One region of the Mesorhizobium sp. M0062 genome, then DNA from elsewhere that is predicted to be linked to it. Evidence: predicted binding sites of a transcription regulator. Region 1 holds the regulator's gene; each other region holds the start of a gene.
The links. The regulator PhoB, encoded in region 1, activates phosphate uptake and scavenging genes when phosphate is short. The targets are predictions, from matches to a motif close to TGTCATNNANCTGTCAT.

Region 1 (7,671 bases):
ACGGCGATAACCAGGACGGCGCCAACGACAATGCTCTGCAACGGCGAGTCGATGCCGAGCAGCACCATGCCGGATTGCAGCGACTGCATCAGAAGCGCGCCGAGCATGGCGCCCATCACCGTTCCGGCGCCGCCCGCGAGCGACGTGCCGCCGATGACAGCGGCCGCGATCACCAAAAGCTCGTCCAGTGTGCCCAGCGCATTGGTTGACGCATTGAGACGGGCCGACGAGATCGCCGCGCTGATTGCAGCCAGCACACCCATGATCATGAACACCTTCATGGTCACCCAGCGCGTGTTGATGCCGGCGAGTTCCGCTGCCTCCGGATTGCCGCCGATGGCGAAGACATAGCGGCCGAAACGCGTGCGCTTGGTGATGAACGTCATGATGATGCCGACAATCACCGCCATCAGCACCGGTATGGCGATGCCATGCGCGATGAACAGCCCGCCTTCGGGAACGGTGATGCCGTTCTGCTGTGCGTACTGGCGCACGATGCCGATCGGCCATGGATAGGAATTGGCGATCCACACGGCGCCGAGGATGGCCGCGCAAGCGACCACGCCAAGCAGGGTCTCGGCCCAGACGGGGCGCAGTGGAAAGCTGAAGCGCTTGCGCTGCGAGCGACCGTTGAGCAGCGCGAAGGCGACCGCCGCGCAGGCGACGATGCCGACGATCCAGCTGGCAGCGGCGCCAATCGAGCCGCGTGGTCCGCCGCCCATCAGCTGGAAGGTGGCGTCGAGTGGCGCGACCGTGCGCCCGCTGGTGATGAGCCATGCCATGCCACGCCAGACCAGCAGGCCACCAAGCGTCACGATGAAGGCCGGAACCTGCATATAGGCGATGATGAAGCCCTGGAACGCGCCGATCAGCAGACCAAGCACCACGCCGGCGGCAAGCGCGACGACCCAGAGCCAGGGGTTTCCAAGCTGGAAGCCGATGACGCGAATGAGGAATTCGGCCTGTGCCACGCCCATGATCATGCCGATCACGCCTTCGACGGAGCCCACCGAAAGGTCGATGTTGCGCATGACGATGACCAGTACCATGCCGGTCGCCATGATCGCGACCGAGGACGTCTGCACCGACAGGTTCCAAAGATTGCGCGGCGTCAGGAAAAGCCCACCCGACAGGATATGTATGCCGACCCAGATGACCAGCAGCGCGCCGACCATGCCGAGCATGCGCGTGTCGAGCTCGGTCGCTTTCAGGAACCGGGCGACCGCGCCGAGTTCAGACGCTCGTGCCGTATCGGCCTGCGGATTTGAGGTCGTGTCGGTCATGATGTCCTCCAGCGGCTTGCCGTCTGGCGCGGATGCCGGACCACAGCCTAGAAGTTTGCCGCCGATGGCGGAAACACACAATTCTCGTAGAGAAAACGCCGCGGCTTGACAGCCGCGGCGCCTCATTTCTTCAAGTCGTCGAGATCAGTTGCAAGCCGCGACGCTGCCGGCGGCGACGCCTGTGCAGACTTCGTCCTTCTTGATCCAGCCGGCGTCGATGACGACGTTGAGGTTGTCCTTGGTGATCGCGACGGGGGTCAGGAACAGCGACTTGACGGTGTTGCCGCCAGGCGTGGTGAAGTCCTTGGCGCCGGCAATGTCGCCCGTCTTCTTGCCATCGGCAAGCTGCGAGGCGATCTCGGCGGCGTTCTTGCCGAGTTCGCGCGCGTCTTTCCACACCGACACCGTCTGCGTGCCGAGCGCGATGCGGTTCAGGGCGGCATGGTCGCCGTCCTGGCCCGAGACCGGAACCGTTCCGGCAAGGCCCTGCGCCGTCAGCGCGGCGACAACGCCGCCGGCGGTGCCGTCATTGGCCGCAACCACGGCATCGACTTTGTTGTCGTTGGCGGTCAGGAACTGTTCCATGTTCTTCTGGGCGTTGGCCGGCAGCCAGCCATCGGTATAGGCCTCGCCGACATTCTTGATCTTGCCCGAGTCGATGGCTTCCTTGAGCACTTCCATCGAGCCCGAGAACAGGAAATCGGCATTCGGATCCGAGCCAGAGCCCTTAATGAAGACATAGTTGCCTTCGGGCTTCGCCTTGAACACTTCGCGGGCCTGCATGCGGCCGACTTCCTTGTTGTCGAAGGTCAGGTAAAAGACGTCCTTGTTCTCGATCAGGCGGTCATAGCCGACGACCGGAATGCCTTCGTCCAGCGCCTTCTGCACCGCCGGGCCGATGGCCGAGGCGTCCTGCGCCAGGATGATCAGCGAGTTGGCGCCCTGCGAGATCAGGCTTTCGACGTCGGTCAGCTGCTTGCCGGGATTGGACTGCGCGTCGGCGGAAATGTACTTGTCGCCGGCAGCCTCGATCGCCGTTTTCATCGCAGCCTCGTCGGTCTTCCAGCGCTCTTCCTGGAAGTTCGACCACGACACGCCGATGACCTTGTCCTTCGCCTGCGCGACCGACATCAGCGCCAGCGACATGGCGACACCCGCCAGCATGGCGGCTGCAAATCTGTTCATCATAATCCTCCCTGCGCCGCGTGCGGCGCGACAAAACTGGCCCGAGGGCCGGCACACAGAGGCCCTATTTTTTCGAGCCTCGAAAAAATACTGGTTCAATGATAAGGCGCTGTCAACATCGATTCTGATGGATTCTGATGGCCTTGCCGATTTTTTTCGAGGTCCGCAATAAACAATGACAGGGCTGCCGGCGTCTGCCAATATTTGGCTGGTGCCGTCGAACGCCTTCACTATCATGAGGCGCGAGGAGGCCGGGAGGAAACAAATGTCGGTTGGAATCCGCCACGACGATCTGCGCCGTCGCAACCGTGCCATGGTGATTTCGGCCGTGCGCCGGGCCGGCCAGCCGTCGCGGACCGAGATTGCGGCGACCACCGGCCTCAGCCACTCGACCATATCGGCAATCTCGTCTGATCTGATTCAAGAAGGCACCCTGATTGAAGGCAAACCTGGCGAGACAGGCGCACTGAAACGCGGCCGGCCGCAGGTCGGCCTTGGCCTCAACCCGGAAGCGGCGGCGGTGATGACCGTCGTGCTGTCGCTCAATTTCCTGTCCGTCACCGTCATCGACTATGCCGGCCACGTCGTCGCCGAGGAACAGCGCCGGCTGGACACGCTGACCAAGCCGCGCGACGAGCTGATCGGCGAATGCGTAGCAATCGTCCGGCGGCGGCTTGAGGATCCCGACCTCGATGTCCAGAGCATCGCCCGCATTGCCATGGGCATCCAGGGCATCACCGATTCGCAGGCGCGCGCCATGCTGTGGTCGCCAATCACGCCACTGACCGACATTGCCTTCGCCGACATGTTGGAAGCGGAATTCGGCATTCCGGCCACCATGGAGAACGACTGCAATATGATGGCGGTGGCCCTGCAATGGCGCCAGCCCGAGCGCTACCGCGACAATTTCATCGCGATCCTCTTGTCGCACGGCATCGGCATGGGGCTGGTGCTGAAAGGCGAACTGTTCACCGGCACCCATTCCTCGGGCGGCGAGTTCGGCCACATGATCCACCGTCCGGGCGGCGCGCTCTGCCGCTGCGGGCGGCGCGGCTGCGTGGAAGCCTATGCCGGAAACTACGCCATCTGGCGCAGCGCCAAAATGATGGGCGAGGATGCCGAGCCGGTCGATATCGGCGACGCTGATATGCGGGCGCTGGCCGCTCGTGCGCGAGAGACGGACGGACCGGAGCGCGAAGCCTATCGCAGGGCCGGCGAGGCGCTCGGCTTCGGCCTCGGCAGCCTGTTTGCGCTGATCGACCCGGCCCCCGTCGCCATGGTCGGCGTCAGCGCCGCCGCCTTCGACCTGATCGAACCGGCATTGCGCGAAGCGATCGCCCAGACCGCCGGCGGCCAGCACTCGAAGTCGATCTCCTTCGACACCGAACCCAACGAGCTGCCGCTGATCCGCGAAGGCTGTGCCATGCGCGCGCTCGGCTTCGTCGATCAGGAGATTTTTGCGCCGGGTATTCAGCCCAAATCCGGCAAGCATGTCGCCTGAATGGCCGGCAACGGCGCGACGCGCAGGATCCTAGTCTTCCCTGATCGCGTAGCCGGCGCCGCGAATGGTACGGATGACATCCGGCATGCGGCCATTGTTGACGGCCTTGCGCAGCCGCCCGACATGCACGTCGACGGTTCGCTCGTCGATGTAGATCGTCTCGCCCCAGACATTGTCGAGCAGCTGGCTGCGCGAGAACACGCGGCCGGGATGCCGCATCATGAATTCGAGCAGCCGGAACTCGGTCGGTCCGAGCCTGATCTCGCTCTTCTTGCGGTAGACACGGTGCGACTCGCGGTCGAGCACGATGTCGCCGACCTTGAGCACGCTGGACAGCACTTCCGGCTTGGCCCGGCGCAGCAGCGCCTTCACGCGCGCCATGAACTCCGGCGTCGAGAATGGCTTGACCAGATAGTCGTCGGCGCCGGTGGACAGGCCGCGCACGCGATCGCTTTCCTCACCGCGCGCGGTCAGCATGATGATCGGCAGCCGCTCGGTTTCGGGCCGCACTCTAAGCCGCCGGCAGAGCTCGATGCCGGAAACAGCGGGCACCATCCAGTCGAGCACCAGGAGATCGGGCACGTTTTCCTGCAGGCGGATCTCGGCCTCGTCGCCGCGTGTCACCACCTCGACGTGATAGCCTTCGGATTCGAGGTTGTAGCGGAGGAGCACGCCTAGCGGCTCCTCGTCCTCCACGACCATGATGCGTGGCGCGATCATCGGCAGTTCACCCTCATCAGGCCGGCATGGCCATCGCCGTCTCGTCCTGCTTCGGACGATTGGCGGGCAGTTGCTGGCCGGTCAGCACATAATACGCATTTTCGGCGATGTTGGTGACATGATCGCCGATGCGCTCAAGATTCTTGGCGCAGAACAAGAGATGCGTGCAGGCGGTGATGTTGCGAGGGTCTTCCATCATGTAGGTCAAGAGCTCACGAAACACGGACGTGTATTTGACGTCGATGCGCTCGTCGTCATTCCTGAGTTTTGCAAGCGCTGCCGCATCGGTGGCGGCATATTCCTCGACGACGCCTTGCACCTGGATCAGCACCAGCTGCGCCATGGCGTCGATGGAGTGCGAGAGGTCGCGCGGCGTGACGCTCAAGCCCACGGTGCCGACGCGTTTGGCGATGTTCTTGGCGAGGTCGCCGATGCGCTCGAGGTCGCCGGCCATGCGGATCGAGCCGACCACGGCGCGCAGATCGTTGGCCATCGGCTGGCGCTTGGCGATCAGCGTGATGGCGCGGTCGTCCAGTTCGCGCTGGCGCGCATCCATGATGGCGTCGTCGGAAACGACACGCTGTGCCAGCGCATTGTCCGAATTGAGCAGCGCCCTGGTCGAGCCGCTGACCATCGAGCCTGCCAGATCGCCCATGTCGCGGATCAGCTTGCTGATCTGCCCGAGCTCTTCATCGAAGGAGGCGACGGTATGTTCACCCATGATCTTGGTCCTCGTGCCTGAAAATTCACCCGCCGGACGGCTCAGCCGAAGCGGCCGGTAATGTAGTCCTGGGTGCGCTTGTCGTCGGGGTTGGTGAACATCTTGTCGGTGGCGCCCTCCTCGACGAGATAGCCGAGATGGAACATCGCCGTGCGCTGCGACACGCGCGCCGCCTGCTGCATCGAGTGGGTGACGATGACGATCGTGTAGTTCTGGCGCAGTTCGTCGATCAGCTCCTCGACACGGGCGGTGGCGATCGGATCGAGCGCCGAGCAGGGCTCGTCCATCAGGATCACCTCCGGCGACACGGCGATGGCGCGCGCGATGCACAGGCGCTGCTGCTGGCCGCCGGACAGGCCGGTGCCGGGCTCCTGCAGGCGGTCCTTGACTTCGTTCCAGATCGCCGCCTTCTTCAGGCTCTGCTCGACGATCTGGTCCATGTCGGACTTGCGCTTGGCCAGCCCATGGATGCGCGGGCCGTAGGCGACGTTCTCGTAGATCGACTTCGGGAACGGGTTGGGTTTCTGGAACACCATGCCGACGCGGGCGCGCAGTTCGACGACATCGATGTTCTTGTCGTAGATGTCGTCTTCATCGAGCGTGATCTTGCCGGTCACCCGCGCCAAATCGATGGTGTCGTTCATGCGGTTGAGGCAGCGCAGGAAGGTCGACTTGCCGCAGCCGGACGGGCCGATCAGCGCCGTCACCTGGTTCTGACGCACGTCGAGATTGACGTCGAACAACGCCTGCTTCTCGCCGTAGAAGACGCCGACCTTGTCGCCGCGCATCTTGATGACTTCGTTCGACTTGGCGTTCATTTTGTCGCCCACTGCATTCTCAAGGGACTGTTCGGTCATGATGTTCATACCAAATTGCCTTTTTTCTACCAGCGCCGCTCGAAGCGGCGCCGGAGCACGATCGCGGTGATGTTCATGGCCATGAGGAAGACGAGCAGGATGATGATGGCGCCGGACATGCGCTCGACAAAAGCGCGCTCAGCCTCGTTTGCCCACATATAGATCTGAACCGGCAGCGCGGTCGCCGGATCGAAAGGCGTCGTCGGATAATCGGCGACGAAAGCGACCATGCCGATCAAGAGCAGCGGTGCTGTCTCGCCGAGCGCACGCGCTAGGCCGATGATGGTGCCGGTAAGGATGCCTGGGGCGGCAAGCGGCAGGATGTGATGGAACACCATCTGCATCTTGGAGGCGCCGAGACCTAGGGCCGCCGAGCGGATAGACGGCGGCACCGCGGCGAGGGCGGCGCGCGTGGCGATGATTATGGTCGGCAATGTCATCAAGGTCAGCACCAGGCCGCCGACGAAGGAAGCCGAGCGCGGCATGCCGAGGAAGTTGATGAACACGGCAAGGCCAAGCAGACCGAAGACGATCGACGGCACCGCCGCGAGATTGTTGATGTTGACTTCGATCAGGTCCGTAAAGCGGTTCTTCTTGGCGAACTCCTCCAGATAGATGGAGGCGGCGACGCCGATCGGCAGCGCCAGCAACAGCACGATCACCATCATGTAGAACGAGCCGATGATCGCCACGCCCATGCCCGACGTTTCGGGCCGGCTGGAGGCGCCATAGGTGAACAGGCCGGTGTTGAAATGCTCGGCCATCACGCCGTCGGCTTTAAGCTTGTTCATCCAGTCGATCTGCTGGTTGGACACCTTGCGGCGCGCTTCATCGACGCCGAGGTCGATCTGGCCCTTGAAGGCCGAGTCGAGGTTCGCGGCAGCCAGGATGTCGACGTCACGCGTCCTGCCGATCACCGACGGATCGGCGGAGACGATGTCGCGCAGATGGACGCGGGCGCCTTCCGACAGGAAGCCCTTGAGCTTCAGCATCATCGGCTTGTTGGCCGGATCGATGCCGAGCTTGGCCACCAGCGCGTTTTCGGCGAGCTTGGGATAGTTCGCCTTGATCAGCACGGTAGGGTCGGTCGCGCGCTTGCCGGAGGGATCGATCACCTTCTCGTCGAAGGTGACCGGCAGCGTCACCGTCGTCTGCCAGAAGGCGGTGTAGCCTTTCGAGACGATGGTGATCAGCATGATGGCCAGGAACGCCAGGCCCACCGAGATCGCAATCACGCCATAGATGCGGAACCGGCGTTCGGCGGCATAGCGCGCCTTCAGCCCGATGTCGCGGCGCGGTCGCGCGACGGCGCCCGCCATCGTGTCCAGGGGGATGTCGGTCATTCGTACTGCTCCCGGTACTTGCGCACGATGTAGAGGGCGACGATGTTCATCACCAGCGTCA
Region 2 (7,671 bases), on a different contig from region 1:
GGAAACAAGCAATTGCGTGTAAGGCGCGCGGGGATCGTCGAGCACGCGATCCGTCAGGCCGCTTTCGACGACACGGCCGTCTTTCATCACCATCATACGCTGCGACAGAAGCCGGGCGACGGCGAGATCGTGGGTGACGACGATGGCCGCCAGGCCGAGATCGGTGACCAACCCGCGCAGCAAATCGAGCAGGCGCGCCTGCACCGAGACGTCGAGGCCGCCGGTCGGCTCGTCCATGAACACCAGCCTCGGTCCGGTGACGAGGTTGCGGGCGATTTGCAGGCGCTGGCGCATGCCGCCGGAAAAGGCGCGCGGCTCGTCGTCGATGCGGTCCTCGTCGATCTCGACGCGCGACAGCCAGTCGACGGCAGTGGCGCGGATCTTGCCGTAATGGCGGTCACCGACCGCCATTAGCCGCTCGCCGACATTGGCGCCGGCAGACACCGTCATGCGCAAGCCGTCGGCGGGGTTCTGATGAACAAAGCCCCAGTCGGTGCGCATCAGGAAGCGGCACTCGGCCTCGCTCATACGGTAGAGTTCGCGGAACTGGCCGTCGCGCATGCGGTAGCTGGCGGTGCCAGAAGATGGTAGCAGCCGCGTCGACAGGCAGTTGAGCAGCGTCGTCTTGCCGGAGCCGGATTCGCCGACGACGGCCAGAACCTCACCCGGCCACAGGTCGAAGGTGACATTCTCGCAGCCGACGCGCGAGCCGTAGAATTTGGACAGTTCGGAGACGCGCAGCAGTGGGTCGCCGGTCATTCTGCTGGCCTCATCTTTCCTGCGGTAACATGGCTTTCAGCCGCAAGGTGGCCGCGATGTCCTTCGGCGCGCCGCTTCTCGCAATGGTCGGTGTCGGAGCAGACGAACATGTGGTCGCCATGGTCGTCGAGGATGACCTCGTCGAGATAGACATTTTCCGCCGCGCACAGCGCACAGGGCAGGTCGAAGGTCTGGACCTCGAAGGGATGATCCTCGAAGTCGAGGCTGACGACATCGGTGAAGGGCGGCACGGCATAGATGCGCTTTTCGCGCCCGGCTCCGAACAGCTGCAGGGCCGGCGAACGGTGCATTTTGGGGTTGTCGAATTTCGGCGTCGGCGAGGGGTCCATGACATAGCGGCCCTCGACCTTGACCGGATAGGCATAGGTGGTGGCGATGCGGCCGTGTTTGGCAATGTCCTCGTAGAGCTTCACATGCATCAGGCCGTATTCCTCGAGCGCATGCATTTTGCGCGTTTCGGTTTCGCGCGGCTCGAGGAAGCGCAACGGCTCGGGTATCGGCACTTGGTAGACTAGAACTTGGCCGGCGCTCAGCGGGTGTTCCGGGACGCGGTGGCGGGTCTGGATGATGGTGGCGCTGGCGGTATCGGTCGTCACCGCGACGTTGGCTACCTTCTTGAAGAAGGCGCGGATCGAGACGGCATTGGTGGTGTCGTCGGCGCCCTGGTCGATGACTTTCAGCACATCGTCCGGCCCGATAATCGAGGCGGTGACCTGCACGCCGCCAGTGCCCCAGCCATAGGGCATCGGCATTTCGCGCGAAGCGAAGGGAACCTGATAGCCAGGGATGGCGATGCCCTTGAGGATCGCCCGGCGGATCATCCTTTTGGTCTGCTCGTCGAGATAGGCGAAGTTGTAGGTGGCGATGTCGGTCATGGCGATCAAATCCACTCCCTGCTATTGCATTGACGCCCAGAAAACGGAAATGAAGGCGAAGTCGAATGACTCAGACCGGTTGGATCCAGATTGCAATTCTGCTTCTGGCGTTTGTCTGCGTGGTCGGTTTTGTACCTCGGCGCTGTTTCTGCCTGCTTCCAGAGATGGCGCGCATGTCACAGGCGGAAACGGCAGCTACGTCGGCGGGCATAGCAGCCATTCCCATGACGGCGGCAACGGGGATGGCGGCAACGGGGGTGGCGGCAATGGCGGGGGCGATTAGGCTCATTCGGCCGCCTCCCGCTTCTCTTCCACCTTTGCAGGGTTCTCTCGAGCTTCGTATTCGGCGCGCATGCGGCGCACCAAATCGAGCTCGGCCTGGAAGTCGACATAGTGCGGCAGCTTCAAATGCTCCACGAAGCCGGTCGCCTGAACATTGTCGGAGTGCGAGATGACGAACTCCTCGTCCTGCGCGGCGGCGACGACATCTTCGCCGAGTTCCGGTGCGCGCAGCGCGCGGTCGCACAGCGCCATGGCCATCGCCTTGCGCTCGCTTTGGCCGAAGACCAGTCCGTAGCCGCGGGTGAATTGCGGCGGCGCCTTGGCCGAGCCCTTGAACTGGTTGACCATCTGGCATTCGGTGACGCGGACCTTGCCGAGCAGCACGGCGAAGGGCAGTTCCGGCACGTCGAGTTCCAGCTCGACCTCGCCGATACGCACCTCGCCGACAAAGGGGTGGTTGCGGGCATAGCCGCGCTGGGTGGAATAGCCGAGCGCCAGCAGAAACCCTTCATCGCCGCGTGACAGCGCCTGCAGGCGGATGTCGCGCGCCATCGGAAACTCAAGCGGCTCGCGGGTGATGTCGCCGGGGACATGGTCCTGCGGCATGTCGCCATCCGGCTCAATCAGCCCTTCGCGGGCGAGGATCGTCGAAACGCGCGGCATGGCCTGCGTTTCCGTCTCGCGCTGGAGCGGTTCGGCGACATCGGCGCCGGCGGCGAGTTCCGGGTCGAGCAGGCGGTGGGTGTAGTCGAAGGTAGGCCCAAGCAGCTGGCCGCCGGGCAAATCCTTGTAGGTCGCCGACACGCGCCGCTCGACCAGCATGGCGCCGGTGTCGATGGCGTTGGTGTAGCCGAAGCGCGGCAGTGTGGTGCGGTAGGCGCGCACCAGGAAGATCGCCTCGATCATGTCGCCGCGCGCCTGGACTATGGCGAGCGCCGCCAGTTCCCGGTCGTAGAGCGATCCTTCGCTCATCACCCGGTCGACGCCGAGCGCCAGCTGTTCGACGATCTGGTCGAGGCGCAGCGCCGGCACCGAACGGTCGCCGCGACGGCGGTCCGCAAGCAGGCTGTGGGCATTGGCGATTGCGACTTCGCCGCCTTTTACCGAGACATACATTTATGCCTCCATCGTCTTGATGCGCGTCGTGCGCGGCAGGCAGGCGATACCGTCGGGCGCCGCCAGGATGATGTCGACGCCGCGCGGAAAGCGCTGGCTGTTCTGCTTCCACTGTTCGACGAAATGGCGCGGCATCTGCGCCGGCGCGATGGTCGCCGTCTTTTCGATGCCTGGGCCTTCGAGCAATAGCGGCGCGCCGGAGGTGAGATCGCTGACCTGCAGGATCAGTGTCGTCGAACGGTCGGGATAATCCTGCGTGCCTTGCGAAAAACCGTCGAGGGCGGCCATCTCGGCCGGCGTGGCGACCAACGCGAAATGCGCATCGGCAGGTGTGTTGGCGAGTGGCGCGCCGGCGTGGAAGCCGAGCCAGGACTTGATCGCTGCCGATGCCTGCAAAGCAGGATCGAGCCAGAGCGGTGTGTCGTTGTCGCAGAGCGAAAGTGCAATGGCGCCGGCGGTTGCGGACAGCGGCGAAGGGGGGCGGGCGAAGGCAGGCAGAGGCCGCTCGCTGCCCGGCCGCGCCATGGCATCCATGACCGCGCGGAAGACCGCCTGGGCGTTGAACACCGGATCGGCGAAGCCGCCGTCGATCCATTGGGCTGCGATGTCCATTAGTCTTCTCCGCGCACCATGGTGAAGAAATCCACTTTCGTTGCCGCCGTCTCGGAGCGGCGCTTTTCGCGCGCCTCGCTTTGGGCGGCGCGCAGCGGTGCGACCAGCGCACTCTCGACCGTCTGCCGATGGGCGGGATCCTGCCAAAGTGCATCGGCGATTGCCGCAAGCTTCGCCTTCTGCCTGTCGCGGCCGAGCATGTAGCTGTGGCCGACCTGTCCGGAAGAGAGCCGGACGGTGGCGCGGGTGACGGTCACTTCACCGACATTGAAGGGCGCGCCGCCGCCGCCGATGCGACCACGCACGGTGACCAGACCGGTTTCCGGGCCACGCAGAAGCTCGGCCTCGGAGGTCAGGCCGGCCTCGTTCCAGAGCCGGGCGATGTCGTCGCCGTTAGCCTGCGCCAGCGTTGCCATGACGTCTTTGCGCTCGGCCTGTTCCCGCGCTTCCTGTCCTCGCATTGGGTTACTCCCTGACCATGTAAAATTTGCCTAGTGATGTAGACAACTATACAAATTATACCTATTATCTAACCCGTGTCCATGACGGGTGGATGACAGGGGCTGGAGCGGGGGGGAAATGGTGGCTCAAAAGAGCGCGAGCAGCATCGAACGCCGCAGTGGCGTCTCGCTCTGGCGGCAGATCGCCGACCAGATCCTGCATTCGATTGCGTCCGGCGATTTCGCCGAGAATGCCGCGCTGCCGCCGGAGATGGCGCTGGCCGAACGCTACGGCGTCAACCGCCACACGGTGCGCAGCGCCATATCGGCCCTGGTACAGGACGGTGTGCTGCGGGCCGAGCAGGGACGCGGCACTTTCGTGTTGTCGCGCAAGCGGCTGTCCTATCCGATCGGCGCGCGCACGCGTTTTTCGACGGGCCTGCAGGGACAGACTTCGGAACGGCATATCGTGCTGCTCACGTCCGTAGTTGAATCGGCCAGCCAGCGCGTCGCCGACGGCCTCGGCCTTGCCAGGGGCACCGAGGTGATCCGGCTGGAGACGCGCGGCGAAGCCGATGGACGGCCGGTGTCCCGCGCCGCCAGCTGGTACGAAGCAAAGCGCTTCGCCGGCATCGATGCCGTGATGGCGGAGACCGGTTCGATAACCGCCTCGCTCCGGCGTTTCGGCATCGACGATTATCTCCGGCAATCGACGGTTCTGTCGGCGCGTCACGCCGATGCCGCCGACCTTGCCGATCTCGATTTGCAGCCCGGCGCCATCGTGCTGGTCGCGGTCGCCGTCAACGTCACACCGGACGGCCAGCCGATCCAGTTTGCCGAAACGCGGTTTCCGGCGGAGCGGGTGGAGCTGAAGCTGTCGGCGCTGTAGGGAGCGTCGAGACTCATGCGATATCAGACCAACTCGGTCGCGCTCACTTGTCAGCGGCTTGACGTTTGAGGACCGCCTTCCCCCACTCCGACTCGGCTTCGCCGAGCCACCTCTCCCCCCTCCGGAGGGAGAGGAAGGGAGCCCGCCTTGCCAAGCTCGCGCCTTTCCTCTCCCCCGTCGATGGGGGGAGAGGTGTCGCGCTATGGTGGACGGTGTGGGGGTCGACCTGCGCAGGGCATGGTCAATTCCGGCCGGGTTCACCGCCTGCCATGTTAAGAACCCACCTCGATCACCGCCTTGATCAGCCCGGATTTCTCATGCGCCCATCTTGCGAGATCGCGCGGCGTTCCGGCCAGTGTCGTGCGGTGGGTGACAAGTTTCGCCAGCGGCACGGCGCCGTTGCGGATCGAGGCGGCGACGTGGTCGAAATCGACTTTCAGCGCGTTGCGGCTGCCGATCAATGTCATTTCGCGCTTGTGGAATTCCGGGTCGGAAAAGACGATGTCATCCTTGACGACGCTGACCAGCACGAGCGTGCCGCCATGCGCGACATGGGCGAAGGCCGACTGCACCGAGGCGGTGTTGCCGGTGGCGTCGAAGACGATGTCGAACCCTTCGCCGCCGGTTGCCTCGCGCACCAGTTCGGCTGCCGCTTTTTGTGAGCCGTCGAGCGTGGCGAAGCCGAGTTCGCCTTTTGCAAAATCCAGCCGCTCCGTGCTCATGTCGAGCAGGCTGACATCGAGCCCGGCGATGCGCGCAAACAGCGCTGCGCCAAGGCCGATCGGCCCGGCGCCGATGACCAGCGTGCGGGCGCCTGGTTCGGCGCGAGCGCGCCGCACGCCATGCGCGCCGATGGCGAGGAATTCCACCGCCGCCGCATCGGCCAGCGACAAGCCGTTTGCCGGATAAAGATTCTGCGCCGGCACCAGGATCTGCTCGGCCATGGCGCCGTCGCGATGGACGCCAAGCACTTCGATCCTGACGCAGCAATTCGGCTTGCCGTGCCGGCAGGCGATGCATTTTCCGCAAGCGAGATAGGGATTGATGATGACGGGCTCGCCCACGGCAAGGTCGACATCTTCGCCGGTCTCGACGACGGTGCCCGACACTTCATGGCCCATGATGCGGGGATAGGCAAGGAACGGGTGCTTGCCTTCGAAGATGTGGTAGTCGGTGCCGCAGATGCCGACATGGCTGACGGCGACCAGCGCCCAGCCGGCAGGCGGCGCTCCTGGCGCCGGCCGGTCTTCCAGGACAAGCTCGCCGGGCGAGCGGCAGACAACAGCTTTCATTCGGCAATTCCAGTGTTTCTCAAAAAAGGCGCCGGTCCGTTGTTAAGCAGGCCGGCGCAGAAGGTCAGGGAGAATTACTTGCCGCGACGGCGCAGCCCGTCGAAATAGACGATGATTATGATCAGCGCGCCGGTGATGATGCGCTGCCAGAACGAGTTGACGTTGAGCAGATTGGCGCCGTTGTTGATGGTGGCCAGGATGAAGGCGCCGAGCAGTGGGCCATGCACCGAGCCGACGGCGCCGAACAGCGAGGTGCCGCCGATCACCGATGAGGCGATCGCCTGCAACTCCCAACCTTCGGCCTGGGTCGGGTTGCCGATGCCGATGCGCGCCGCCAGCAGCACGCCGACGAAGGCCGCGCATAGGCCCGACAGCGTGTAGGCCATGTAGATGGTGCGCTGGACATTGACGCCCGAGAGGCGCGAGGCCTCGGCATTGGATCCCACAGAGAAGAGATAGCGGCCCCAGCGGCTGTGGTGCAGGAAGATGTAGGCCGGGATACCGACCAGGATCACCATCCAGAACAGATTGGGGATGCCGACAAAGGAACTGCGCGAGAACGCGGTGAAGCTGTCGCTGTTGATGTTGATCGAGTTGCCGTTGGTCATCAACAGGCCGATGCCGCGCAACGAGGTCAGCGTCGCCAGCGTGATGATGAAGGGCGGCAGGCCCATCTTGACGATGCCGAAGCCATGGAACAGGCCGATGGCAACACCGACCAGCAGCGTCACCAGAATGGCGACCCAGATCGGGAAGCCGGCATTAATCATCATGGCGACAATGACGGTGGCGAAGCCGACCACGGCGCCGACCGAGAGGTCAATGCCGCCGGTGATGATGACGAAGGTCTGGCCGACCGCCATGATGGCGATCATCGAGCCCTGCCGCAAAAGATTGGCGATGTTGTTGGAGGAGGCGAAGCTCGGCGTCGCCACCGACAGCACGATCCAGAGCAGAACCAGCAACGCCAGAAGCGTCAGCCCGAACAGGACGTTGTAGTTCCGTTTCGGTTTTTCGATCGCGACGGTTTCGATGCTCATGGTTCCTCCCGTTTCTTGTTTTGTCAGCCGATCGCCTGCGTCAGCACGTCTTCGTGGCTGGCGGCGCGAAAGCCATGGCTGGCGACCAGTTTGCCGCGCCGGAACACGTGCAGCGTATCGGCGAGCTCATAAACCTCGGGCAGATAGGACGAGATCAGGATGATGCCGGCGCCCTTGGACAACAGTTCCCCGAACAGGCGGTAGATCTCGGCCTTGGTACCGACATCGACGCCGACCGTAGGCTCGTCGAAGATGAACAGCTTAGCGCCGTGCGCCAGCCATTTGCCGATGACGATCTTCTGCTGGTTGCCGCCGGACAGGCTGGAGGCCAGGGCGCCGCGTGTT
Region 3 (7,671 bases), on a different contig from region 1:
CACGATAATGGCGGCCGTCAGCAGGATGAAAATAGTGATGGCGATGCGACGGTCGGCACCCGCGGCGAAGAAGCGTCCCGTGATCATGTTTCCACCGCCCTGCCCTTGAGCGCGAACAGGCCGCGCGGGCGCTTCTGGATGAACAGGATGATCAGCACCAGCACGACGATCTTGCCGAGCACCGCGCCAGCATAGGGTTCGAGAACCTTGTTGACGATGCCGAGCGAGAAGGCGCCGACCAGCGTGCCCCAGAGATTGCCGACGCCGCCGAAGACCACGACCATGAAGCTGTCGATGATGTAGCCGCGGCCGAGATTGGGCGAGACATTGTCGATCTGGCTGAGCGCGACGCCGGCAATGCCGGCAATGCCGGAGCCGAGCGCAAAGGTCAGCGCATCGACCCAAGGCGTCCTGATGCCCATCGAGGCGGCCATGCGGCGGTTGGCGGTGACGGCGCGCATCTGAAGACCCCAGGGCGTGCGCTTCATAACAAAGAGCAGCACGCCGAAGACGGTGAGCGCGAAGACCAGGATCCAGAGGCGGTTCCAGGTGACGGCGAGTTGGCCGACATCGAACGATCCCGACATCCAGGAGGGGTTGCCGACCTCCTGGTTGGTCGGTCCGAAGATCGAGCGCACCGCCTGCTGCATGACAAGCGAGACGCCCCAGGTTGCGAGCAGCGTTTCCAGCGGCCGGCCGTAGAGGAAACGGATGACGCCGCGCTCGATGATCAGGCCGACGGAAGCGGCAACCAGGAAGGCGAGCGGCAGCGCGATCACCAGCGACCAGTCGAACAGGCCGGGGAATGAGGTTCGGATCACCTGCTGGACGACGAAGGTGGTGTAGGCGCCGAGCATCACCATCTCGCCATGCGCCATGTTGATGACGCCCATGACGCCGAAGGTGATGGCGAGGCCGATGGCGGCCAGCAGCAGCACCGAGCCAAGCGAGATGCCGTACCATATGTCCTGGCCGGCATCCCACAGCGCCAGGCTCGAATTGATGCTGGCGATTGCCGCCGTCGCGGCATCCTTGACCGCGCCTTGCGCATTGGCCTCGACCGCGGTGAGCAGCGAGACCGCGTCGCGGTCGCCGCGCGCGCCGATCAGGGCAATGGCGGCAAGCTTGTCGGCCTCCGGCTTATCGGAGACCAGCACCGATGCCGCGCGCGCCTGTTCGAACAATGCCTTGACCTTGGCGTCGGTCTCGGCGGCGATGGCTGCATCGAGCGGCTCGATATTGGCGGCATCGGGGGTCTTGAACATGGTGTCGGCGGCGGCGATGCGGACAGAAGGATCTTTCGCGCGCAACGTCAGCGTTCCCAGCGCATCTCGGATGACACGGCGCAGCGTGTTGTTGACCTTGATCTTGGTGATGTCGGCCTTGGCGGCGTCGCCGGCTTTCTCGCCGCTCAGCGGGTCGAGCAGCGTGACGCTGTCGGCGGCCTCACTGCCGACGAAGACGGCTGAATCGGCTTTACGAATGTAGAGATTGCCTTCGGCGAGGGCTGCAAGCGACCGTTCAACCAGCGGATCGCCGGTGGCGGCAAGTTCGCGCACAACAGCCTCAGTGGTGGCAAAGCCCGTGCCCGTGGCGAATTTGGCGACGATGGCGCGCAGATCGGGTTCGGCTGCGTTCGACGGCAATAGGCTTGCCACCAGGAACACCAGCATGGGGCCGAGAGTGCGCAACAGGATCATCCGTTCAGATACTCTTCTGTGGGGAAATTCCGCGTCCGGGCGGGCTGAAGCGCCCGGACGCTTGGCGGTACCGATCGTGGACGCGTCCACGATCGGTCAGTCCCGGGAGGGATCAGTTCGTGCCCTTGCCGCCGCATTTGCCGGTGGCAACGTTGAAGTTGCCGCAGGACAGAGGCGCGCGCCAATCCGAAATCAGGTCCTTGGAATCGGGCAGATAGTCGGACCATTCGTCGCCCATCACGAGGCCGGGCGTCTGCGACACGGTCTCGAACTGGCCGTCGGCCTGGATCTCGCCGATCAGCACCGGCTTGGTGATGTGATGGTTCGGCATCATGGTCGAATAGCCGCCGGTGAGGTTCGGCACGGACACGCCGACCATGGCGTCGATGACCTTGTCGGGCTCGGTGGTGCCAGCCTTTTCGACCGCCTTCACCCACATGTTGAAGCCGATATAGTGAGCTTCCATCGGGTCGTTGGTGGTGCGCTTGTCATTCTTGATGAACTTGTGCCAGTCGGCGATGAACTTCTTGTTTTCGGGTGTGTCGACGCTCTCGAAATAGTTCCAGGCAGCGAGATGGCCGACCAGCGGCGCGGTATCGAGACCGGCCAGTTCTTCCTCACCGACCGAAAAGGCCATGACCGGGATGTCCTCGGCCTTGATGCCCTGGTTGCCGAGTTCCTTGTAGAACGGAACGTTGGCGTCGCCATTGACGGTCGAGACGACGGCGGTCTTCTTGCCGGCCGAGCCGAATTTCTTGATTGCGGAGACTTCGGTCTGCCAGTCGGAGAAGCCGAACGGCGTGTAGTTGACCATGATGTCTTCGGCGGCGACGCCCTTGGCCTTCAGATAGGCCTCGAGGATTTTGTTGGTGGTGCGGGGATAGACGTAGTCGGTGCCTTCCAACACCCAGCGCTTCACCGAGCCACCGTCTTCGCTCATGAGATAATCGACAGCGGGAATCGCCTGCTGGTTCGGGGCGGCGCCGGTGTAGAACACGTTGCGCTCGCTTTCCTCGCCCTCATACTGGACGGGGTAGAACAGGATGTTGTCGAGTTCCGAGAACACCGGCAACACCGATTTGCGCGACACCGAGGTCCAGCAGCCGAACACGGCGGCGACCTTGTCCTTCGAGATCAGCTCGCGCGCCTTTTCGGCAAAGAGCGGCCAGTTGGAGGCCGGATCGACAACGACCGCCTCGAGCTTCTTGCCGAGCAGACCGCCCTTGGCATTCTGCTCTTCGATGAGCATCAGCATGGCGTCTTTCAGCGTCGTCTCCGAAATCGCCATGGTCCCCGACAGCGAATGCAGAATGCCGACCTTGATCGTGTCTTCGGCGGCCTGGGCCGGAGACGACATCGACAGGCCGGCGGCGACCACGCCGGCCGAAAACATTTTTGTTATTGTGGAGAAATTACCCCTCATACCGAAGACTCCCAAGCTGTTTGATTGCACCGCGATAATGCAATGCAACTGCCGTGCCAAACGCAAAGGCGCCGCTCACGAAGATGGAATAGCCGAGCGTTATCAGCCGGTTGGTATATTGGCCTCGAGAAAACAGTGGTAGCCGGCGAAAATTGATTGAGGCAAATTTGCGCAGCGCACATGGCTTTTGCCTAATTTTTGCCCAATTGAGACAAATGCCTAGTTTTTGATCTCCGGCCGTGTGTTCCGGGCTAACAATGTTGCGGTACCGCGCAAAAATAGGGCAAGCTCGCCCTTCAAAAGAGTGACGTCATGACATCTCGCATCTCACGCATTTCCGGCATCCTGCTGCTGATGGCAACGAGCGGCGCCGCGCGCGCCGATTTCAGCGAGGGCAAGCTTCCGGACGGCACCTATCATTGCGAGGTCTACCTGCTCGGCGCCTTCCTCAACCTCGGCGACATCACCATCAAGGGCAATGTCTATACCGGCCCGGTGACATTCGGCACCGCGACGCAAGGCTACAACTATCAGATGAATGCCAATGGCGAGATAACCTGGCTCGGGCCGCTGGGCGGCTATACCACCGGTGGCAACTCCGTCTCCATGACACAGGCAACACTGGACGGCGAGACCGCCCCGTCATTCGACATCATTCTGAAGCAGCCCGACGGCGCCTTCACCGCCTCGACCTGCACCAAGGGCTGAGCGATGCGTAGTGCCGCGCCCAGTTGCGGCAAAACCTTCCTCTTATGTCATGTGAATGTTGCCTAAGCAGACTAGGGCAACGGTGCGCCGTAACATCCACCCTGAGAGGCAGACACCATGGCCAATGCACCGTCTTCATCCTCCCCCGTCATCCGCGAAATCATTGCCGAGCGCGTCTCGCGCCGGTCTCTTTTGAAAGGCAGCCTCGCCTCCGGCGCGCTGATTGCCGGCGGCAGCTTTGTCGGCTCCTTGTTTGCCGGCGAAACGCATGCCGCCACAGCGCAGTCGACGCTCGGCTTTCCCGAGCTGAAACGGGTCTACGGCAAGACCCATGCCGCCGCCGAAGGCTATGAGACGACCATCGTCGCGCGCTGGGGCGATCCGCTTGCAGCCGGCCTCGCCGAATTCGACGGCAACAAGGTCGCGGCGGAGGAACAGGAAAAGCGCTTCGGCTACAATTGCGACTACATCGCCTTCATGCCGCTGCCCAAGGGTACGGCAAATTCCGATCATGGCCTGCTCTGCGTCAACAACGAATACATCTCGCCCAATGTGATGTTTCCAGGAATGACCGAGGACGATGCCGGCAAGACGATGACCAAGGAACAGGTCGATCTCGGCATGGCGGCGATGGGCCATTCGATCGTCGAAGTGCAGTTGAAGGACGGCAAGTGGGAAACCGTGGCGGACAGCCCGCTCAACCGCCGCATCACCGCCAACACCGAAATGACCGTTTCCGGACCGGTTGCCGGCCATGCGCTGATGAAAACTTCGGCCGACCCGACTGGCACGAAAGTGCTCGGCACCAGCTATAATTGCAGCGGCGGTGTTACCCCGTGGGGCACGGTGCTGACCTGCGAGGAAGGCGTGTCCGACATTTTCGGCGGCGACCCGAAGAAGGCGCCGACCGCCGAGCTTCTGGACCGTTACGGCTTCGACGGCTCCGATATCTATGGCCGCGGCCGCTTCCATGACCGCTTCAACCTCGACAAGGAACCGAACGAGGCCAACCGCTTCGACTGGGTGGTCGAGATCGACCCTTACGATCCTAAGTCCAGGCCGGTGAAGCGCACGGCACTTGGCCGCATGTCGCATGAGGCCTCGACCGTGGTCCTCAACAAGGACGGCCACGTCGTCGTCTATATGGGTGATGACGACTATTTCGAATACATGTACCGCTTCGTCTCGGCCAAGGCCTATGATAGGGCCAATCCGGCCTCCGGCGCCGATCTGCTCGACGATGGCGTGCTGTCGGTCGCCCGCTTCGATGCCGATGGCTCGATGACGTGGCTGCCGCTGGTGCACGGCCAGGGCAAGCTTACCGCCGAGAACGGTTTTGCCGAACAGGCCGAGGTGCTGTTGAAGACGCGGTTTGCGGCAGATGCGCTCGGCGCCACGCCGATGGACCGGCCCGAGGACATCGAGACCAATCCGGTGACCGGCCGCGTCTATGCGGTGATGACCAAGAACAAGAAGCGCGACCAGTCGAAGGTCAATCCGGCCAACACGCGGCCGGAGAACCTGTGGGGCCATATTGTCGAACTGATCCCACCCGGCGGCCGCGGCGCGGATGCCGACCACACCGCGGAAAAGTATGCCTGGGACCTGTTCGTGCTCTGCGGCAACCCGAAAGATGCCAAGGTCGGCGCCACTTTTCATCCGGATACGTCGGACAATGGCTGGTTCGTCTGCCCCGACAACATCACCTTCGACCCGGCGGGGCGGCTGTGGGTGGCGACGGACGGCGCCAATGATTTCGACCTGCCGGACGGCGTCTATGGCGTCGACACCGAAGGTGCGGCGCGCGGCCTGCCGAAGCTGCTGTTCACCTGCCCGCATGGCGCCGAAGCGACCGGCCCATGCTTCACGCCGGACGGCACGACTTTGTTCCTGTCGGTGCAGCACCCTGCGGAAGATGCAGAGACGCTCGACAAGGCGCAGACGCTGTGGCCCGACTTCAGGGATGGCCAGCTGCCGCGACCGTCCGTCGTCGCCATCCGCCGCAAGGACGGACAGCCGGTCGGCGCATAGTGAGTCCTAGGAAAAAAGGGCGGAACGCGCCATGCGCGTTCCGCGTAGCGATCCCGGAGGACGGCTCAGATCGTCTTGGCCGACATTTGCGAAGCGATGTATTCGGCCTGGCGGATAGCCAGCGACACGATCGTCAGCGTCGGATTTTCAGCCGCACCGGTGGTGAACTGGCTGCCGTCCGACACGAACAGGTTTTTGATGTCGTGCGCTTGGCCGTGCTTGTTGACGACGCCGTCTTCCGCCTTTTCGCTCATCCGGTTTGTGCCGAGATTGTGGGTTGAGGGATAGGGCGGCGTCGGGAAGGAGCGCGTCGCGCCGACCGCATCGTAAAGCGCTGTGGCCTGCTTGTAGGCATGGTTGCGCATCGCCGTGTCGTTGGGATGATCATCGAAATGCACGTCGGCGATCGGCATACCGTGCGCGTCCTTCTCGTCCTTGTGCAGCGTGACGCGGTTTTCCGCGCGCGGCATGTCCCCGCCGACGATCCACAGGCCAGCCATGTGATCATAGTGGTCGAGCGCGGTGGTGAAGGAACGGCCCCAGCCGCCGGGATTGAGGAAGGCGGCCATGAAGGGCAAGCCGAGCGACAGCGTCTCGAATTCATAGCCGCCGACAAAGCCGCGTGAGGGATCGTGCCGCGCCTCGTCGCGGATAATGCCGGCCATGGTGGTGCCGCGATACATATGCACCGGTTGGTCGAAGATGGCGTAGACCGAACCGGTGGTGTGGCGCATGTAGTTCTTGCCGACCTGCCCCGACGAATTGGCAAGCCCTTGCGGAAACTTCGCTGACTCGGAGTTCAGCAGCAGGCGCGGGCTTTCGATCGAGTTGCCGGCGACGGCGACGATGCGGGCCTTCTGCTCCTGCAGATTGCCGTCCTTGTCGGCATAGACGACGCCGGTCACCTTGCCTGAGGCGTCGTGGTTGATCTTGATCGCCATGGCATTCGGCCGGACTTCGAGATGGCCGGAGGCCTCGCCCTTGGGGATCTCGGTATAGAGCGTCGACCATTTGGCGCCCCATTTGCAGCCCTGGAAGCAGAAGCCGGTCTGTTGGCAGGAGTTGCGGTCGTCGCGCTCGACCGAATTGATTGCCATGTTGCCGGTATGACATTCCTTATAGCCGAGCTTGTCGGCGCCGGCCTTGAGCACCTTGAAGTTGTTGTTGCCGGGCAGCCGCGGCCAGCCATTGGTGCCGGTGACGCCCATCTTGGCTTCCGCCTTGGCGTAGTACGGCTCCATCTCGGCCAATGTGACCGGCCAGTCCAGCAGGTTGGCGCCTTCCAGCTTGCCGTAGGTCGAGAGCGTCCTGAACTCATGCTTCTGGAAGCGCAACGAGGCGCCGGCCCAGTGCGTGGTCGAGCCGCCGACCGATTTGACGATCCAGGCCGGCAAATTGGGGAAATCCTTCGACACCCGCCAGTCGCCTGAGGTTGTGCGCTTGTCCGTCCAGGCGAGCTGGCTGAAGGAACCCCACTCGTCGTTGATGAAATCCTCGTATTCGTGGCGCGCGCCGGCCTCGAGGATGACGACATCGACGCCTTTCTGGGCGAGTTCGTTGCCGAGCGTGCCGCCGCCGGCGCCGGAGCCGACGATCACGACCACGCCGTCGTTGTTGAGATCAAATGAAGCTGCCATGGTTTCCTCCCATGAATTCCTGTTTGCGGGGTTTCAGAACGACGGAAGGGCTCAGAGCCACTCTATGTCGTCGAAACCGCGCGCGATGTAGCCGCCCTTGGAGTAGGATTCGCCCTCGTAGCCGAAAATCGGCCACACCTCCTGCTGGTTGTAGAGGCTGACGACGAGGCCG
Region 4 (7,671 bases), on a different contig from region 1:
GACCTCCAGCCTTTGCGAAGCCGAGGAGAAGAGATGCCTGAAACCTTCAAAGCCATCCTCGTTTCGCGCGACGCCGAAAAGAAACAGTCGGTGGAGGTCGTCGATTTCGGCGAAGCCGATCTGATGGAAGGCGACGTCACCGTCGCGGTCGAGGCGACGACGGTCAACTACAAGGACGGGCTGGCCATCACTGGGAAAGCGCCAGTGATCCGCCGCTGGCCGCTGGTGCCGGGCATCGATTTCGCCGGAACCGTCCTCTCCTCATCGCATGCCGACTGGCGCAAGGGCGACAAGGTCATTCTCAATGGCTGGGGCGTCGGCGAGACGCATTTCGGCGCCTATGCCGGGCGCGCCCGCGTCAACGGCGACTGGCTGGTGCCGTTGCCCGACGGCATCAGCGCCCACGATGCGATGGCGGTCGGCACCGCCGGCTATACGGCCATGCTCAGCGTCATGGCGCTGGAGCGGCACGGCATCCTGCCGGATCGCGGCCCGGTGGTGGTGACGGGTGCAGCCGGCGGCGTTGGGTCGGTCGCGGTCTCGATCCTGTCCAGCCTTGGCTATCACGTCATCGCTTCGACCGGCCGCAACGCCGAAAGCTACTATCTGATCGACCTCGGTGCCGCCGAAGTGATTTCGCGCGAGGAACTCTCCCAGCCGGCCAAGCCGCTGGCCAAGGAGCGCTGGGCCGGCGGCATCGATGCCGTCGGCAGCCACACGCTGGCCAATGTGCTGTCGATGACCGCCTATGGCGGCGCGGTCGCCGCCTGCGGCCTGGCGGGTGGCATGGATCTGCCGTCGAGCGTCGCCCCGTTCATCCTGCGCGGCGTCTCGCTGCTCGGCATCGATTCGGTGATGGCGCCCAAGGCCGTGCGCCTCGAAGCCTGGCGCCGCATCGGCAGCGATCTCGATCTGCAAAAGCTCGCCGGCCTGTCGACGACCATCGGCTTCGACGACATCATCGCCGCCGCCCACGACATCGTCGAGGGCAAGATCAGGGGGCGCATGGTCGTGGATATGTGAGGCCCCGAAGCCGCCAGAACGGGCGGCAAAAATGCATGACCGCTAAAATTCGAACGATCCGCCGCGCTTTTCCATAATCTCTATCTGGCAAGGATTTCCGCATGATCGCGGAGTCCGCCAGGAAAGAGAAGAGCCGCGCCGAAAGCATCGACGGGCCGAACCCGGCGACGCCCAAGCGGCAGCATGTTGCTGCGCCGCCGCTGGCGCCGGATTTTCCGCGCGCCACGCACGAGGGCCTGCTGTTCCTGACGGTCGTCGCCAGCGTCGTGCTGGCGGGCCTGTCTCACCTCACCGGCGCGCCGATCTTCATCACGTTCGGTCTGCTGGCGACCGGCCTTGCCGGCGTCGCCATGCACCTGCGCAACCGCCGCACCGTCCACCGCGCGACGGCCTTGCTCGACGAAACCGCCGCCCGCAGCCGCGCCGAGATCGAGACGCTGGCCGACCGCATGTGGGAGATGCAGGAGAGCGAGGAGCGTTTTCGCGGGCTGATCGATGCGCTCGGCGATCTCGTCGTCCACCGCGACCGCGACGGCCACATCGTCTATGCGAACATGGTTTTCGCCGGCCTCGTCGGAACCGATCAGCGCGACCTTGCCGGCAGGACTCTGGCCGACCTCGGCATCGATGTCGGTATCGTTCCCGACGCCGCCTTTTCCGATCATGAATGCCTGAGCTCCACCGACGTCTCCATACGTACCCCGAACGGTCCGCGCTGGTTCTCATGGATCGAACTGTCGGTGCGCGACAAGGATAGCGGCGCCGTCTCGCACCGGGCGATTGCCCGTGACATCACCGCCCGCAAGCGCGCCGAATCCTCGTTGATCACCGCGCGTGAGCGCGCCGAATATGCCAGCCAGGCCAAGTCGCGCTTCCTCGCCACCGTCAGCCATGAGATCCGCACGCCGATGAACGGCATCATGGGCATGGCCAAGCTTCTGGCTGACACCAATCTGTCGCCCGAGCAGCGCACCTATGTCGGCGCTGTCTCGACCTCGGCCAGCGCCCTTTTGGCGCTCATCGAGGATTTGCTCGACTATTCCAAGATAGAGGCCGGCCGTTTCGACCCGGAGCCGCAGCCGACATCGCTGCGCGAAATCGCCGACAACATCATCGAACTGATGGCGGCCAAAGCCTTCGCCAAGAACATCGGCCTCGGCTGTCATGTCGAGCCCGACGTGCCACAGATGATCATGGCCGATCCGGGAAGAGTCAGGCAGGTGCTGCTCAACCTGATCGGCAATGCGATCAAGTTCACCGACACCGGCGGCGTGCTGGTTTCGGTTGCACGGGCCCGCACCGAGACCAGCGACCGCATCTGCTTCACCGTCGCCGACACCGGCCCTGGCCTGCGCGAAGAGGATATGGAGCGCATCTTCGAGGAGTTCGAACAGTCCGACGGCACCTCGACCCGCACCCATGGCGGCGCCGGCCTCGGTCTGGCCATATCGAGGCGCCTGGTCGCCGCCATGGGCGGTGCCATTTCGGTGTCGAGCCGGCTTGGCGAGGGATCGGAATTCGTCTTCGAGATCCCGGCCGCAGGAGCAACCGAAGCACCGCAGAACCGGCAGAACATCCTGGCCGGCCGGCGCGCCGTGATCGTGTCGAAGAACGCCGTCGAGGCGGACGCCATCGCCCGCACCATCCGCGCCCATGGCGGCGCCGTCGACGTCGCCGCAACCGCTTCCCAGGCGACGCCCTTCGCCGAACATTGCGATGTGCTGTTGATCGACGCGGCCCTGGAGGACGGCGACGGCAGACTGCTCAAGCGCCTGCGCCAGAGTGGCTTTGCCGATTGCGAGGCGATCACGCTGATCGCGCCGACCGACCGCGGCATGCTTGGCGAATTCCGCACCAGCGGCTACGCCACCTTCTTGGCGAGGCCGGTGCGCGGCGAAACCCTGCTGCGCGTGCTGCTGACCAGTCATGCCCCTGCCTTGCCGCCGCCCAAGCCGGAAAAGACCGGCGCGTCCTCGCTTCGTGCCCATGGCGGGCGCCAGCAAGGTTTGTCGGTGCTGATCGCCGAAGACAACGACATCAACGCCATGCTTGCCCGCGCCACGCTTTTGAAGGCGGGACATCGCGTGAAAGTGGTCGGCAATGGCAAGGCCGCGGTCGAGGCGGTGACCGAAGCCGGGCTGAAAAATCGCTTCGATGTGGTGCTGATGGATTTGCACATGCCGGTCATGGACGGGCTGGACGCGATCGCCGCCATCCGCCGCCACGAGGAGGAAATGGCTGTGCCGCCGGTTCCGATCATGGTGCTTTCGGCCGACAGCCAGGAAAAGACCCGCCACACCGTGCTCGCCCATGGCGCCAGCGGCTTTGTCACCAAGCCGCTCGATCCCGACGCGCTGGTCCATGCCGTCGAGGGCCAGGTGGCCGCCTGAATTCATGTCGCTCAAAAGTGGCCCCGGTTTTGAGAAGACGACATGCAAAACAAAGACTTGAAGCGCGTCGCGTGAATTGTCCCAGCGCGACGCGCTTCAAGGCGACGCTGGCGCAATCCTCGCCTCACGTAGGTAGCCGAATGAGGGTTTTCGCCAGCCGACGAAGTATTGCCCGTCGCGCCGTATCACGGTACTGTCACAATCCTGTTGCACCTACACCGTATCCCCGTGCCAAGAGGGATGGCTCGAAGGAGAATCACTCGTGCATACAGTTATGCCGGAATGTGACACTCGGCCCAGCGCAGGCGGCGCTTTGCTCGCCGCGCGGAACGCCGATGCCGTCGCAACAGGCGCACCGCTGGGCCGTATCGGCAATCTCGAAGTGCGGCTTGCCCGCAATGAGGCCGAAATCGCCGCCGCCCAGGAAGTGCGCTACCGGGTGTTTTATGACGAGCTTGGCGCCAGGAAGGACCTGTTCCAGGCGCAGGACCGGCGCGACGCCGACCGCTTCGACCCGCTGTGCGACCATCTCCTCGTGCTGGACACTTCGATCTCCGGCCCCGAGCATCGCCGCATCGTCGGCACTTACCGCCTGCTGCGGCAAGAGATTGCCGCGACCGCCGGCGGCTTCTATTCCGAAGGCGAGTTCGAACTGACCAAGCTGATCGCCCGCCATCCTGGCCAGCGCTTCCTTGAGCTCGGCCGCTCCTGCGTGCTGCCGGAATACCGCTCGAAGCGCACCATCGAGGCGCTGTGGCAAGGCATCTGGGCCTACATCAACCACTATGAGATCGGCGTGATGACCGGTTGTGCCTCGTTCCCTGGCACGGTGCCGGCTGCGCATGCCGAGGCGCTCACCTACCTTGCCCATCACTGCCGGACCAACTCCGCCTGGGATGTGCGGGCGGTCTCCGGGCGCTATTGCTCGATGGACCTTATGCCGATCGAGGCGGTCAACGCCAAGGCGGCGATTGCGGCCATGCCGCCGTTGGTCAAGGGCTATCTGCGCGTCGGCGCCCGCATCGGCGACGGCTGCGTCATCGACCGTGAGTTCTCCACCGTCGATGTGTTCGTGGTGATGCCGGTCAAGGAAATCGGCGCCCGCTACGTCAACTATTATGGCGGGGAAGCGCAGCGCTTTGCGGCGTGAGGCAGTAGGCAGTAGGCAGTAGGCAGTAGTGAAGGCTGCCGCGAATTGCTGACTACCGACTATTCCCTATTCCCTATTCCCTAATCCCTCTCCCTACGGAATATCCTCCGGTCGCCGTCCCGGGCGGCTCTTGTAGGACGGAAAGGTCCAGCCGAATTTCAGCGCGCCGCCGCGCACCAGGAAAGCCGCGACGAAGCCGGCGATATCCGAGGCGAGCGGCGGCAGGCCGGCAAGATCGCCAAGTGTGTAGAGGCCGGCGCCCGCGAGTGCGGCGGTGACGTAGATTTCGGGCCTGAGCAGCACCGATGGCTCGCCGGCCAGCAGATCGCGCAGGATGCCGCCAAATGTGGCGGTCAACACGCCCATAACAACGGAGACGACCGGCGAGCCGGTGATGGCCAGCCCCTTGGCCGCGCCCATTACGGAAAAGGCCGCCAATCCGATGGCGTCGAGCCAGAGCAGCCATTTCCAGCGGGATTCGACGCGGTGGGCGATGAAGAAGACCAGCACCGCAACCGCCGCGCAAACCAGCACATAGCCGGAGTTGGCGACCCAAAAGACGGGCAGGTTGAGGATGACGTCGCGAAGCGTGCCGCCGCCAATGCCGGTGACGCTGGCCAGAAACAGGAAGCCGATGATGTCGAGCTGCTTGCGCGAAGCCGCCAACGCCCCGGTCGCGGCAAAGACGGCGACGCCAGCATAGTCGAGGAGGTCGATGGGTGTCAGGGACATGAGGTAGTAGGGATTGGGAATTAGGGAAAGAATGAATAACACGAAGCCGCGCGATTGATACGCCTGCCTATTCCCTATTCCCTATTCCCTATTCCCTATTCCCTATTCCCTATCCCCTACTGCCTATTCCTACTCACGCATCCTTCTCGGCCTGCTCGTTCACCGGCCCCGGCTCGACCGGCGCTTCGGTGGCCGCGATCTTGGGGCCGCCCTTGGCGACCCCGACCATGGCCGGCCGCAGCACGCGCTCGCCGATCGAATAGCCCGGCTGCACGACCTGGACGACGGTGTTGGCCGGCACATCGGGATTGGGCACTTCGAACATCGCCTGGTGGAAATTCGGGTCGAACTTCTCACCTTCCGGTTCGAGCTTCTTCACCCCATGCCGTTCCAGCGTCGACAGCATGGCGCGCTCGGTGATCTCGACGCCGTCGATCAGCGCCTTGAAGCCGGCATCTCCGGCCGCTTTCGCCTGGGCGGGGATAGCATCGAGTGCGCGGCGCAGATTGTCCGATACCGACAGCATGTCGCGGGCGAAATTGGCCACCGCATAGGCGCGCGCATCATGCACGTCGCGGGCGGTGCGGCGGCGCAGATTCTCCATCTCGGCCGCGACCCGCAGCGCGCGGTCCTTCAGCTCCTCGTTTTCCTTCAGCAGCCGCACCAGCGCTTCATAGTCGCCGTCGATGCCGCCTTGCGTGCGCTCGGCCTCGGCCGTTTCGATATCCTCGGGCGCGCGTTCGTCTTTTGTCTGGTCGCTCATCGCCATTTCCCGTCATTCGAATGGTTTGGATTTGCGCCCGATATCGAGGTTTGGCGGCCAAAAATCAAGGGGCAAGCCCAGGAGGACGCCCAACAGCAGGCAATGTTGCGGGCTGCCCGTCGGACTTGGTGCGGGACGCAAAGACGTTCAAAATTAATTCAAACTTTACCGTAACGGCAGCCTTTGCTTGCCAATACCCCGCTATGGGGAACCATTCAAAGCTTGGAGGAGTTTTGAAACCGACACAGGATTTGAGACAATGGACCGCAATACTGGCAACAGAAGCGAAGAGCTCGCCGCCGACATCAGGCGCCAGTTCGGCACCGAGGCGACGACGCGCTTCTTGCGCACCTTGCCGGCCTTCCGCACCGAGGCCGACATTCCCGCCCGTTTCCGGGATCTGCTCGACCGGCTGGACGGCATAGAAGCCAGCATGGCCGGCGGCCAACGCCGTCAATAGCGATGCTATCGCGCGACAATTACGCGCAGTAATTTTGCGTGAGCTTTTCCTTGCGGCAGCGGGACGCCCCGCCTATGCTTCCTGATGAACATGATTTCCCCCGAGACGGCCGCCAACAGCAAGCGCGCCTGGTTGAAGATCCTGGCGCGCTACAAGAAGCCCGACCGGCGACGCAGCACTCTTGAACTCGCCATCACCCTTATTCCTTTCGTTACGCTGTGGGCGCTGTCTTCGGCAGCCTATTCCTATGGCCACTGGTGGGGCTTGATCCTGATCCTTCCCGCCGCCGGTTTTCTGGTGCGGATCTTCATGATCCAGCACGATTGCGGCCACGGCTCCTTCTTCGCCAACCGCACTGCCGACGACTGGATCGGCCGCGCGCTCGGCGTGCTGACGCTGACCCCTTACGATTGCTGGCGGCGCGCGCACGCCACCCATCACGCCAGCGCCGGCAATCTTGACGAGCGCGGCATGGGCGATATCAGGACGTTGACGGTTGCTGAATACCGGCAGCTGTCTTGGCGGGGACGCCTTGCCTATCGTCTCTACCGCCATCCCCTGGTGATGTTCGGCCTTGGCCCGATCTGGCTGTTCATCTTCGAGCAGAGGCTGCCGGTCGGCATGATGCGCGGCGGCCTGACGCCCTGGGTGTCGTCGATGACCACCAATCTCGGCATCGCGGTCGCGGCAGCGCTGCTTATCTGGCTGGTCGGCCCCGGCGCTTTCCTGATCGTCCATTTGCCGATCGTGATCCTGGCCGGATCGGCCGGAATCTGGCTGTTCTACGTCCAGCACCAGTTCGAGGAGACGGAATGGGCGAAGGACGAAGAGTGGGAATTCCAGCGTGCCGCCCTGCACGGCTCGTCCTATTATGATTTGCCGCCGGTGCTGAACTGGTTCACCGGCAATATCGGCGTCCATCACGTGCACCATCTCTCGGCCAAGGTGCCGGGCTACCGGCTGCAGGAAGTGCTGCGCGACTATCCCGAACTGCGCGGCATCGGCCGCGTCACGCTTCTCGACAGCCTGCGCTGCGTCAAGCTGGCGTTGTGGGACGAGAACCGCCGCAAGCTGATCTCGTTTCGCGAAGCGCGGGCCTTGGCCTAAAAGCAATTCCAGCAAAGTGTGAGGCGGTTTTCCGGGCTTTCGCTTG

Region 2: a site for PhoB is predicted at 4,208-4,224, ahead of phnF (phosphonate metabolism transcriptional regulator PhnF). Genes of this name have one in related genera too.
Region 3: a site for PhoB is predicted at 3,877-3,893, ahead of NKJ64_RS08315 (PhoX family protein). Genes of this name have one in related genera too.
Region 4: a site for PhoB is predicted at 3,608-3,624, ahead of olsB (l-ornithine N(alpha)-acyltransferase). Genes of this name have one in related genera too.

The regions. Positions count from the first base shown of each region.
Region 1 covers NZ_JAMYUO010000004.1:52,119-59,789, forward strand. The annotation lists gene NKJ64_RS06340 (sugar ABC transporter permease) at 1-1,283, opposite strand, end outside; gene xylF (D-xylose ABC transporter substrate-binding protein) at 1,428-2,468, opposite strand; gene NKJ64_RS06350 (ROK family protein) at 2,734-3,969, shown strand; gene phoB (phosphate regulon transcriptional regulator PhoB) at 4,000-4,689, opposite strand; gene phoU (phosphate signaling complex protein PhoU) at 4,706-5,410, opposite strand; gene pstB (phosphate ABC transporter ATP-binding protein PstB) at 5,452-6,276, opposite strand; gene pstA (phosphate ABC transporter permease PstA) at 6,294-7,610, opposite strand; gene pstC (phosphate ABC transporter permease subunit PstC) at 7,607-7,671, opposite strand, start outside.
Region 2 covers NZ_JAMYUO010000020.1:34,847-42,517, reverse strand. The annotation lists gene phnK (phosphonate C-P lyase system protein PhnK) at 1-759, opposite strand, end outside; gene NKJ64_RS21700 (alpha-D-ribose 1-methylphosphonate 5-phosphate C-P-lyase PhnJ) at 756-1,655, opposite strand; gene NKJ64_RS21695 (hypothetical protein) at 1,654-1,938, shown strand; gene NKJ64_RS21690 (carbon-phosphorus lyase complex subunit) at 1,941-3,053, opposite strand; gene phnH (phosphonate C-P lyase system protein PhnH) at 3,054-3,665, opposite strand; gene phnG (phosphonate C-P lyase system protein PhnG) at 3,665-4,126, opposite strand; gene phnF (phosphonate metabolism transcriptional regulator PhnF) at 4,245-4,994, shown strand; gene NKJ64_RS21670 (zinc-binding alcohol dehydrogenase family protein) at 5,267-6,286, opposite strand; gene NKJ64_RS21665 (ABC transporter permease) at 6,361-7,326, opposite strand; gene NKJ64_RS21660 (sugar ABC transporter ATP-binding protein) at 7,350-7,671, opposite strand, start outside.
Region 3 covers NZ_JAMYUO010000005.1:84,467-92,137, forward strand. The annotation lists gene urtC (urea ABC transporter permease subunit UrtC) at 1-87, opposite strand, end outside; gene urtB (urea ABC transporter permease subunit UrtB) at 84-1,700, opposite strand; gene urtA (urea ABC transporter substrate-binding protein) at 1,813-3,123, opposite strand; gene NKJ64_RS08310 (hypothetical protein) at 3,436-3,831, shown strand; gene NKJ64_RS08315 (PhoX family protein) at 3,949-5,862, shown strand; gene NKJ64_RS08320 (GMC family oxidoreductase) at 5,928-7,499, opposite strand; gene NKJ64_RS08325 (gluconate 2-dehydrogenase subunit 3 family protein) at 7,551-7,671, opposite strand, start outside.
Region 4 covers NZ_JAMYUO010000029.1:19,842-27,512, reverse strand. The annotation lists gene acuI (acrylyl-CoA reductase (NADPH)) at 34-1,023, shown strand; gene NKJ64_RS25910 (response regulator) at 1,125-3,413, shown strand; gene olsB (l-ornithine N(alpha)-acyltransferase) at 3,688-4,563, shown strand; gene NKJ64_RS25900 (trimeric intracellular cation channel family protein) at 4,657-5,289, opposite strand; gene grpE (nucleotide exchange factor GrpE) at 5,429-6,058, opposite strand; gene NKJ64_RS25890 (hypothetical protein) at 6,318-6,518, shown strand; gene NKJ64_RS25885 (fatty acid desaturase) at 6,603-7,625, shown strand.